One region of the Enterobacter cloacae complex sp. HYC080_NIDB genome, then DNA from elsewhere that is predicted to be linked to it. Evidence: predicted binding sites of a transcription regulator. Region 1 holds the regulator's gene; the other holds the start of a gene.
What was found. Region 1 encodes LexA, which represses DNA repair genes until DNA is damaged. Its sites were predicted from a motif close to TNCTGTATGTACATACAGNA; they were not measured.

Region 1 (5,736 bases):
GGAAGATCGGGCCCGCTGGCCAGAAATTCAGGTTAATACCGGCCGCGATGTGCGGTGGTACCAGCCCCTGGTGATAGAGCACGTAGGAGAGAAGCAGGTAGTCCATGTGGCTGCGGTGGCAGGGGACATAGACAATTTCATGGCCATCATGCGCCAGCTGGCGTACACGCTCGGCGTTATGAACGTTGATGCCCTGATACAGGCGGTTCCAGGTAAAGCCGAGAATACGATCGGAAAGGCGAATCATCTCGTAAGAGAAGTTCGCGGCAATCTCTTCCATCAGCGCAATGGCGTTCTGCTGGGCTTTCTCATGCGAAATCTTCTTGCTACGCGCTTCGTCTTCAACGGCGCGGGCGATCGCTTTGGAGGCCAACAGTTTGTTGAATAGGTCCTGACGCGCCGGGAGTCGTGGCCCGACGGCCGCGAGGCGCTGACGGGCGAAGTGCATACGTGCTACGCGCGCCAGCTTCTGCGCGATGATCTTGTCGGTACCGTGCTCATCTGCCATCCGGCGCAGTGAAACGGAAGGGGAGAAGCGCACAAAGCTGTCGCGTCCCAGCCAGGAGACCGCGAAGAACTTCTGGATGCCGTTAAGCATACGCAGCGGCGGATTCTCTTCGCCTTTTTCACGGCCCGGACGGCGGCCAAACATCACCGATACCGGCACCATCTGCACATCCAGATCGGGATTGCTGCGGTGCAGGTCGAGATAGTCGTGGAACAGCTTAATGGACTCTTCTTTTGGCGTGTAATAGGTAAACACACGCGGCCCGCCGTGAATGAACACGTAGCGCGGCAGCAACGTGCCGTCGACTTCCAGCGGTTCAAGCGGGTCAGGTAAGTCATGCGCCAGACATTGGGCGCGAAGGGTCAGTAAGTCTGCCTTCGAGTTATAAGGCAAAACGTACATAATAGGACGCGACGTATCGAGCCCCAATTCCAGCGCGGGTTCTGCTGGGATAGACTTGCTTTTTACCAGGATGCTTAATGGTAAATTAAGTAATTTGTAGTAAATTCGTGGCCAGCCGGACATAAACGATGTAAAGCCTCTGGTTAATAATGCAATTGCGGCGCAAGGATAACAGAAAGCGCGCAAAATTTCTGTTGTTACCCGTCATACTTCAGGCTGTAGCGAAACGCGCTACAGTTCCTGTTACTGACGCTTTTTTTCATAAAAGGTTCTTTTAATGGCCAATAATACCACTGGGTTAACGCGTATCATCAAAGCCGCCGGCTATTCATGGAAAGGTTTCCGTGCAGCGTGGATCAACGAAGCCGCCTTTCGTCAGGAAGGTGTCGCCACTATCATCGCGGTCATCATCGCCTGTTTCCTTGATGTCGATGCTATTACCCGCGTACTTCTCATCGGTTCCGTGCTTCTGGTGATGATAGTGGAAATTCTCAATAGCGCTATTGAGGCCGTTGTTGACCGTATTGGCTCAGAATTCCACGAGCTCTCCGGTCGCGCGAAAGACATGGGTTCTGCCGCTGTGCTGCTGGCGATTATCACTGCAGTCATTACCTGGGTCACGCTGCTTTGGTCACATTTCCGATGAGCCTCGAGGAATAATTAAGTCCCTGGTTTTTTGTGCAGTTTTTGGTTCCAAATTCACCTTTGACTGTATATACTCACAGCATAACTGTATATACACCCAGGGGGCGGAATGAAAGCATTAACGACCAGGCAGCAAGAGGTGTTTGATCTCATTCGGGATCATATCGGCCAGACGGGTATGCCACCCACGCGTGCGGAAATCGCTCAGCGTCTGGGCTTCCGTTCTCCGAATGCTGCCGAAGAACACCTGAAAGCGCTGGCACGTAAGGGCGTGATTGAAATTGTTTCAGGCGCGTCACGCGGTATCCGCCTGCTGGTGGAAGAAGAGACGGGCATTCCGCTGATAGGCCGTGTTGCTGCGGGTGAGCCGCTGCTGGCGCAGCAGCATATCGAAGGCCACTACCAGGTTGATCCTGGTATGTTCAAGCCGAGCGCAGATTTTCTGCTGCGCGTAAGCGGCATGTCGATGAAAGATATCGGCATTCTCGACGGCGATCTGCTGGCGGTACACAAAACGCAGGATGTGCGGAACGGCCAGGTGGTGGTCGCGCGCATTGATGACGAAGTGACCGTTAAGCGTCTGAAAAAGCAGGGTAACACCGTTCAGTTGCTGCCCGAAAACAGCGAGTTCTCTCCCATTGTGGTCGATCTCCGCGAACAGAGCTTCTCTATCGAAGGTCTGGCGGTCGGTGTGATTCGCAACGGTGAATGGCTGTAATCTCTTCCTGACAGGCTACGGTTCCGCTGTAGCCTGCCTTATTGACCACTCCCGGTGTTTCTCATGTCACTGCTGACGGCATCCGATAAGGCATTGTGGCGTCTTGCACTGCCGATGATTTTCTCCAATATCACCGTGCCCTTGCTGGGTCTGGTCGACACGGCCGTTATTGGGCATCTCGATTCCCCTGTCTATCTTGGCGGCGTGGCGATTGGCGCGACGGCAACCAGCTTCCTCTTTATGCTGCTGCTCTTTTTGCGCATGAGCACCACCGGACTCACGGCACAGGCGTATGGTGCAAAAGATCCGTTACGTCTGGCGCGGGCGCTGGTGCAGCCGCTGATTCTTGCGCTGGGCGCGGGCGCGTTAATCGTTTTACTCCGCGATCCCCTGATTGACCTTGCGCTCCATATCGTTGGCGGCAGTGAGGCGGTACTGGAGCAGGCGCGACGTTTTCTTGAAATCCGCTGGCTCAGTGCGCCCGCTTCGCTGGCAAATCTGGTTCTGCTGGGTTGGTTACTGGGCGTTCAGTATGCTCGTGCGCCAGTGATTCTGCTGGTCGTGGGAAACCTGCTCAACATCGTGCTGGATCTCTGGCTGGTGATGGGCCTCCATATGAACGTGCGGGGCGCGGCACTGGCGACGGCGATTGCTGAATACGGGACCTTTGTGATGGGGCTGTGGATGGTCTGGCGCGTGCTGGCGATGCGCGGGATCTCCCTCGCGCTGCTGAAAACCGCATGGCGCGGCAATATCCGTAAGCTGCTGGCGCTTAACCGTGACATCATGCTGCGCTCGCTGCTTCTGCAACTCTGCTTCGGCGCGCTGACGGTCTTCGGTGCACGGCTGGGGCCTGAAATCGTCGCGGTCAACGCGGTATTGATGACGCTGCTGACGTTTACCGCCTATGCGCTGGACGGCTTTGCCTACGCGGTTGAAGCACATTCGGGGCAGGCGTATGGCGCGCGTGAAAGCGGGCAGCTTCATGATGTCTGGCGGGCAGCCTGCCGTCAGTCAGGACTGGTAGCGCTGGTGTTTGCTGTGGTCTATGCCTGCTTCGGCGAACAGATTGTTGCTTTACTGACCTCTCTCCCTGCGCTGCGCGAACTGGCGAGCCACTATCTCATCTGGCAAGTCATCTTACCGGTGGTGGGTGTCTGGTGTTATCTGCTGGACGGCATGTTTATTGGTGCGACGCGCGGGGCGGAAATGCGTAACAGTATGGCCGTTGCGGCGGCAGGATTTGGCCTGACGCTGCTGACGCTTCCCTGGCTGGGTAATCACGGTTTGTGGTTGGCGCTTGCGGTCTTTCTCTCTCTGCGTGGCCTGTCGCTGGCTTTTATATGGCGCCGCCACTGGCAAAACAATACCTGGTTTCCTTCGCGTCACGATATATCGTGATGGTTAAAGATTCCGAATATGAAATCAACCGCCGAATCCTTAACTACAATAATTATCACGTCCAGCAGAAAAGAACGTAACGGACGTTACGACCCGACGCTTAACTAAGAGGACACGATGATGAATAAAGACGAAATCGGCGGCAACTGGAAGCAGTTCAAAGGTAAAGCGAAAGAACAGTGGGGTAAGCTGACAGATGACGATATGACCGTCATTGAAGGTAAGCGCGATCAGCTTGTCGGTAAAATTCAGGAACGTTACGGCTACGCGAAAGATCAGGCGGAAAACGAAGTCAAAGACTGGGAAACCCGCAATGATTACCGCTGGTAACGCTGAATAACCTACTGGGGCGGCTTCAGGCCGCCTTTTCTTTTGGCTGCTAACGCGGCTTTTTTTTCACCAGAATAGAGTGGTCATGCTGACACTCATCCTGATGTCGACACGCTTCCACCTCGACACACACTGAACACAGCCCGTGTGCTTCAATCACATTATGACGCAGGGCAAACCCCATTCTTGCCGCCAGCGTATGCATAATGTCTTCCACGCCTTCCGCAGCTTCTTCTTTCACTACGCCACAACGGTCGCAGATAAACATGGCCGACGTGTGGGTGGGCTGATCGAAAAGATGGCACAGTACATAGCTGTTTGTGGATTCCACTTTATGAACAAATCCCTGTTCCAGCAGGAAATCCAGCGCGCGATACACTGTTGGCGGTTTAGCCTGCGGCTCGCTTTCGCGGAGCAGGTCGAGCAGGTCATAGGCGCTGATGGCACCCTGTTGCAGGCTCATCAGACGTAAGACTTCAAGGCGCTGCGGAGTCAGGCGCACATTGCGTTGCGCGCACAGCTTTTCGGCCTGCGCTAACAGCTCTTTTGTGGACTTATCCATTGAGCACCTCGGATGTTCTGGGAAGTAAAACCCTCACTTTATCATGTTCTGGTAAAAACACCGATATCCGTCAGGCTGTGCTATACCTGACGCATCGCAAATCGGGAATATCATCATGAAAAAACCAGACTGTATTAAGCACTGGCGCGACATAGAAGGGCCGGATGACGCCACCTACCCCGACAGTAATGAGCTCTTTTCTATCGGTGCACCGCTGGCCCGCAGCCTTGGCCTCCGACGTATCGGCATTCATCATGAGCGTTTATTGCCCGGGCGTCGGACATCCTATCCCCATGCAGAGAGTGACGAAGAAGAGTTTATCTACGTGCTTGAGGGCTATCCTGAAGCCTGGATTAATGGCTATTTGTGGAAACTTGAACCCGGCGACAGCGTGGGCTTTCCTGCCGGAACCGGCGTCTGCCATACCTTTATCAACAACACGGATGAAGAGGTTCGATTACTGGTGGTGGGCGAGGCCAACAAGAAGCACAACCGCATCTACTATCCGCTCAATCCGGTCTATGCCGCCACGCGGGAGGATCGCTGGGTTGACCATCCTCCGCAGTTTTTTGGCCCGCATGATGGAAAACCTGTGAAAAAATAATTTCCTCTTCTATAAATATTGAAGGCCGTCACAAATTACAACAGGCCGTAAGGGAATTTCACTTAGGGAAAGAAATAGCGGGTCTTTTGCTTCTTATTCACAGCAATAGTTCGTTCCTGTTTGGGTGATAACAGACAGGGGTTATCTAATAACAAACTATTACGGGCATACTGTGAAAAAACATTTTAAATTTTCGGTGGTTAGCATTGCTGTTTCCCTGTTTATGGCAAATCAGGCGGGAGCAGCCAATACCTGGACAGAATCACGTAGCGACGCCATGGGCGGGACGGGCGTAGCCGCTGGCAGTTATGGCAGCGGAGCGTTAATCAACCCCGCGCTGCTGGCAAAGGCAAAACCGGACGATGATGTGACGGTCATTTTGCCATCCGTTGGGGTGCAGGTGACGGATGAAGACAATCTTCAGGATGAGATTGATACCATCAACGACAAAATCAATCACTATAAGGATGTGGTTGATAACCTTACGCCTATTGAAGTCATCACCAATCCGTTAGGTTCGATCAACCAGTTCCAGGGCGCGGCCAAAGATCTTGCCGATGAACTGG
Region 2 (5,736 bases), 1.3 Mb from region 1:
CAGGTTTGTCAGTAAGGGTAGTGCATCCTCAATCCCTTCGATGGCCCAGATGGCGAATTGTTCCTGCTCAACCGCGTCCAGAATAGCCTGGCTAAGGCTTAAATGGCGTACATTGGGTGCTGGAATAATCACACCCTGTTTGCCGTTTAAACCACGCTGCTGACAGATAGAGAAGAAGCCTTCAATTTTTTCGTTCAGACCGCCAACAGGCTGAGCACGACCGAACTGATCGACCGAACCGGTGATCGCGAGGTTCTGGTTGATCGGCACGTCTGCCAGGGCGCTGATCAAGGCGCAGAGCTCCGCCATAGAGGCGCTATCGCCATCCACTTCGCTATAGGATTGTTCAAACGTCAGCGAGGCGGAGAAGGGGATTTGCTGCTCAAGCTGCAGCTCAGACATCAAAAACGCCTGCATGATCATCATGCCTTTGGCGTGAATGTTGCCACCCAGCTCGGCTTTGCGTTCAATATCGGTGAACTCGCCATCGCCAACATGCACAACACAACTGATGCGTGAGGGTTCCCCGAACGCGCGCGGGTGGCCAGGGAATTCAATCACGGACAGGGCGTTAATCTGGCCGACGCGTTCACCTTCGGTCTCGACCAGAATTTGTTCCAGCAGAATTTCATCCTGCATACGGTCAGCAAGATAGCCTTCGCGCCACTCACGCTGCGCCAGCATCTGCGTGAGCTGTTCGCCAGTAAACGCACCTTTACCGCTGATCACACCCACTTCACGCAGCTGCTTTCCTATCCAGAGTGGACTGAGCGGCAGGGTTTCCTGGTCACCGGTATAACGAACCGCTTCGCGGATCAAACCCGGCCACGCGTCAGCGGCAGGCATTGGCAATGCAAAGCGTTCCGCAACGGCCAGCACCCACTGACACCACTGCGCCATGTCATCAGCATCGGCTACCTGGATGTTGTCTTCGTATTCGCTGTAAACCGCCAGCTCAGCCAGTTCCGGCTCCATTTCCTGGAAGTCAGCCAGCGATTCACGATCGCCCGTCAGCACGACGGTCAGCGACAGCGGCATTGAAGGCACGGAGACCGGCAGAGGACGAGACTCATCGTAACCGACCCAGTCAAAGCGTTGCTGGGTCACAATCGTTTTCAGGCGCATCCACAGCAGCGGCTGCGAGAGCAGGGTGCGCAGAGAGATGATCAGCACGCCGCCGTTTGCGCGATGTACCAGACCCGGTTGCAGTGAAAGCTCACCATTGAACTGACGCAGACAGCCAAAGAGTTGTTCAGCCTCGACCCAGTTAGCGGTAATGACTTCACCTGTCGCTGCAAAACGGTCATCGGCCTGGTCCGCCGGTTCGAAGGCGATCTTATCTCCCGCGATACGATACTGGCCGCCAAAGACCGCGTTCGCTTCCGGGCGCAACTGGCGCATAGCGTCCCCGAGAAGCGTCAGATATTCCGCCTCTTCGGGGGCTTTCAGCAGCATGAAGGGCGATGTCGCCCATGGGCTTAACGCCTGCTCCAGCGCATAATGCAAACGGGGTTGCGTATCGCTAAGGATGAATGGATGTTCTGTTGCGAGTTCGGGCTGTGAAAACAGGTCCTGATAGCTCTCGGTATCCGGAACAAGGTCACGCCATGCAAGTTTCGTAATCGTCAAAGTTGATGTTTTTTAGTCAGATGTAAAAGCGTGGAGTATACCGTAAGCGGGGGGATCTACCCAAGCAGGATTGGGTATTTCGACAGCGGGAATGGCTGCATTGACTCACAGGATATGATTTCTTTTCAGCAGATTGCCAAAAAACTGATATTCTGAACAGAGTTACGTGGTAACACTGAGATCGCAATGAAATATCAACAACTGGAAAATCTCGAAAGCGGCTGGAAATGGAAGTACCTGGTCAAAAAGCACCGTGAAGGGGAGCTGATCACCTGCTACATCGAAGCCAGCGCTGCACAAGAAGCCGTGGATATTTTGCTGACCCTCGAGAATGAACCGGTACAGGTTAACGGCTGGATTGAGAAACACATCAATCCCGCGTTGTTAAACCGGATGAAGCAAACGATCCGCGCGCGACGCAAACGGCATTTTAATGCTGAGCATCAGCACACGCGTAAAAAATCAATCGATCTGGAGTTCGTGGTCTGGCAGCGTCTGGCTGGGCTGGCGCAACGGCGTGGTAAAACGCTGTCGGAAACCATCGTGCAGTTGATTGAGGATGCCGAACATAAAGAGAAGTATGCTAACCAAATGTCGTCGCTAAAAAACGACCTTCAGGCGTTGCTGGGCAAAAAGTAGATTTGTGTTTTTCTTCAGACAATAAAAAACCCCGCATTGCGGGGTTTTTTTATAAGACGATAACTTATGCCGCTGGCTGAGTTACAACGTCTTTAACGCCTTTAACTTCGATCTCTACGCGACGATCTGGAGCCAGGCAGTCGATCAGTGCAGCGCGAGCTTTCACGTTGTCACAGGTGTTGCCAGTAACTGGGTTAGATTCGCCCATACCACGTGGGGAGATCTTGTTAGCTGGGATACCTTTAGAGATCAGGTAATCAACAACAGACTGAGCACGTTTCTCAGACAGTTTCTGGTTGTAAGCGTCAGAACCGATACGGTCGGTGAAGCCCAGAACCACTACGGAACCGTCTTTAGGATCCAGGTTGCTCAGCTGGGTGTACAGCTGATCCAGTGCCTGCTGGCCTTCTGGTTTCAGAGTTGCTTTGTTGAAGTTGAACAGAACGTCAGACTTCAGAGTGAAGTGCTTGGTCTGTACTTCTGGAGCTGGAGCCGGCGCTGGAGCAACAACTGGTGCTGCATCTTCCTGCTGGCCGAAACGGTAGGAAACACCTACGCTCAGCATGCCGTTGTCTGGACGAACGCCAACGGTAGCACCGTCGCCGATGTTGTTAACCCACTGGTATTCCAGACGGGTAGCGATGTCACGGGTCATAGCCCACTCAACGCCACCAGCGAATACTGGGGAAACACCGGTGTCATGGTCGTCGCCAGCGATGCTGTTGCTGGAGTCAGCGCGCCATACCATACCACCCAGACGGGTGTACACGTCCAGATCGTCAGTTACTGGGTAACCCAGTTTAGCGGTCAGCTGTACGCCTTGAGCTTTAAAAGCGCCATTAACGTTGTCGCCTTTGTATGGCATACGACCTAACCAGTCGTAACCCATTTCAAAACCAACATACGGGTTAACCTGATAGCCACCGAACGCACCTGCACCAAGCTGGCTCTCGTGAGTAGGGCCATCATTGTTCAGGCTGCTGTTGTACCAGCCGGTGTCGTGGAACTGAGACCAGCCCAGTTTACCACCTGCATACCAGGTATTATCTTTCGGAGCGGCCTGCGCTACGGTAGCGAAGCCAGCCAGTGCCACTGCAATCGCGATAGCTGTCTTTTTCATTTTTTGCGCCTCGTTATCATCCAAAATTCGCCATGAATGTCTCAAGTAGAGAATCACGGTTAAATCCTTCACCGGGGGGCGTGGTCAAATATAAATCTACCGATATCTTCGGCTTAGGCCGAGCACCCCTGGCGATGTAAAGTCTACAACGTAGCTGAAAACTTACAAGTGTGAAGTCTGTCAGGCATATGAAAAAAAAAGTTCCGTATACCTATTATTTAACATTTTTAGAACGAATTTTGTGCAGTAAAATTAAGGAGAACCGCTCCAGACGCGCCTTGCCGCAATTTTGACGCCGGGAACTAAATCCGTATCTTGCGGTCAAAAAAAATTCCAGGAAAAATCTTAATTTCGCTCAATGATACAAATTTGAGTGAATTTTTAGCCCAGAAAGTTGTCCTCTGCGATAAGAATCTGGACGAACCGGGCGCATGATGAACCCGATCGCATTCCCTTCTTCAGCCGCTTCAGTCAGACGAAAATGTTCCTCTTCCGTCAGTTCTTCGGGTAACCAGCCGATCACCACGCTGTAATTTCCAGTGCGCAACGCGCGAACCATAGACTCAACGGTATCGCAGGGAGAGAGTTGGTTAATCTGCATCACCTTAGCCAGCGGCAGGCCTGCGGACTGAACCCATTCACGGCTCAATTTTTGCTGTGGCGTCAGCCAGAGCTGCCAGCGCGATTGCTGACCAAGCTGCTGTAATAAAGGCAGTAGCAGGAGTTGGGTCAACAGAGGCTGGTCTTCACGATAAACCACTTCACTAATAAGCCCCGTCGAAACACCCCCAACGGTGTTGTGCGCGACAGTGCCCGCGGTAGAGGAGAGAGAAGTTGAGCGATTTGCATAGCCTGAAGTGTACATATTCATTCCAGCCCTGTAGTTACTGTATGGATATACAGTAACCCCTGTATGCATAAAGATCAACCTCATTTTCGGAAAGCGACTCGCAAAATTCGTTCAATGTTGATGCCCCTCGAAAAATCATCTTGCTCAACGGCGCTAAGTTGCCTATTTTCCTGCTAACGGATCCGCTAGTAAGAAATTTCGCTGTTACCTTATGATTTAGAAGGGAAATATCATGAAAAAGATATCTTATGAACGGATTTATCAATCCAGGAATACCTCTCACCGCTAGGAGAAATTCATCATCGCGCCCTGTTCGGTGGCTATACCCTGGCGGTAGATGACGCGGTTTTTGCCATGGTGTCAGATGGCGAGCTGTACCTTCGCGCGTGTGAAGAAAGCGCAAAATACTGTGTAAAAAATGCCGCCTCTTTTTTGACGTTGATGAAACGAGGCCGCCCGGTACTTCTCAACTATTACCGTGTCGATGATGGACTGTGGCAAGACAGGGAACGGCTGCTTCAGCTCTCCTCTTTCGCGCTCAATGCGGCGAGGAAAGAGCGCTGTCAGCGCCATCAACGAAACCGGCTTAAAGATCTGCCAAACCTGACTTTTCAGCTTGAGGTATTACTTTTCGAAGCGGGCATTACTAACGAAGAGACGCTGCGGGCGCTGGGTGCCAGGGAGTGCTGGTTGAAAATGCGGGCTAAAAATAGGGCACTCGGTATTAAAGTGCTCTTTGCCCTTGAGGGGGCTATTGAGGGTTTGCATGAGGCGGCACTCCCGGCAGGCATTCGCCGGGAGTTGACGGAGTGGTTTAATGCGCTGCCTGAGCCACAGAAGAATCACTCCTCCAGGTAGCGATTTGCTGTTGTAACCGGCAAATTTCTGGCAGCAGAGCGATAAGCAGGCCAATCTGCTGTAGCACCAGCGGCGCTTTGCTGTCGTTTCCAGGCTCAAGACGCGCGATACGTTGAGTCAGTTCATCCAGCGACTGTCTCACTTTCGGTTCATCGGCTGGCCGGTGATGCAGTGCATCATCGACGTAGCAGACCGCGTCATCCAACAGGTTGAGTATGCCCGGGTTGACCAGTTTCTCGCGGTGGGCACCCAGCGTGGAAATATAGCTGGTGAAGGTATGGTTGAGGCAGAGCAACCGGAAAGCCGTCTCACGCATCTCGGCCGTGGCACGAGGCTCCGTTGACATGTTAGAGACAACCGAGGCCAGCTCAGCATCACTGTTGTGCGCATCGCGGCGGGCTATCCGATAAGCCAGACGGTTATCGCGGCCCTGGTGGTACTGCTCAAGGATGGCATCCAGGTATCGGCAGTTGGCGTTCAATGCCCTGTCTAACACCCGCGGTAAATTACGGAAACGCCAGTCCGGCCAGATAAAGCTCACCGCTGCCCAGGCAATCGCACAGCCGATCAGGGTATCGAGCACGCGAGGCAGGGCGACCTCGAACCCTTCACCCAGCAGGTTAAAGCAGAGCAGCACCAG

Region 2: sulA (SOS-induced cell division inhibitor SulA) is a predicted target of LexA. The motif match lies at 4,274-4,293, and genes of this name have one in related genera.

The regions. Positions count from the first base shown of each region.
Region 1 is NZ_CP114212.1:4,232,123-4,237,858, reverse strand. Features, by position in the region: gene plsB (glycerol-3-phosphate 1-O-acyltransferase PlsB) at 1-1,033, opposite strand, end outside; gene O1723_RS20130 (diacylglycerol kinase) at 1,188-1,556, shown strand; gene lexA (transcriptional repressor LexA) at 1,665-2,273, shown strand; gene dinF (MATE family efflux transporter DinF) at 2,337-3,674, shown strand; gene O1723_RS20115 (CsbD family protein) at 3,795-4,004, shown strand; gene zur (zinc uptake transcriptional repressor Zur) at 4,054-4,566, opposite strand; gene O1723_RS20105 (cupin domain-containing protein) at 4,682-5,170, shown strand; gene O1723_RS20100 (conjugal transfer protein TraF) at 5,394-5,736, shown strand, end outside.
Region 2 is NZ_CP114212.1:2,890,220-2,895,955, reverse strand. Features, by position in the region: gene O1723_RS13850 (AAA family ATPase) at 1-1,629, opposite strand, end outside; gene matP (macrodomain Ter protein MatP) at 1,816-2,268, shown strand; gene ompA (porin OmpA) at 2,333-3,388, opposite strand; gene sulA (SOS-induced cell division inhibitor SulA) at 3,744-4,253, opposite strand; partial or broken gene O1723_RS13830 (TfoX/Sxy family DNA transformation protein) at 4,471-5,096, shown strand; gene yccS (YccS family putative transporter) at 5,053-5,736, opposite strand, start outside.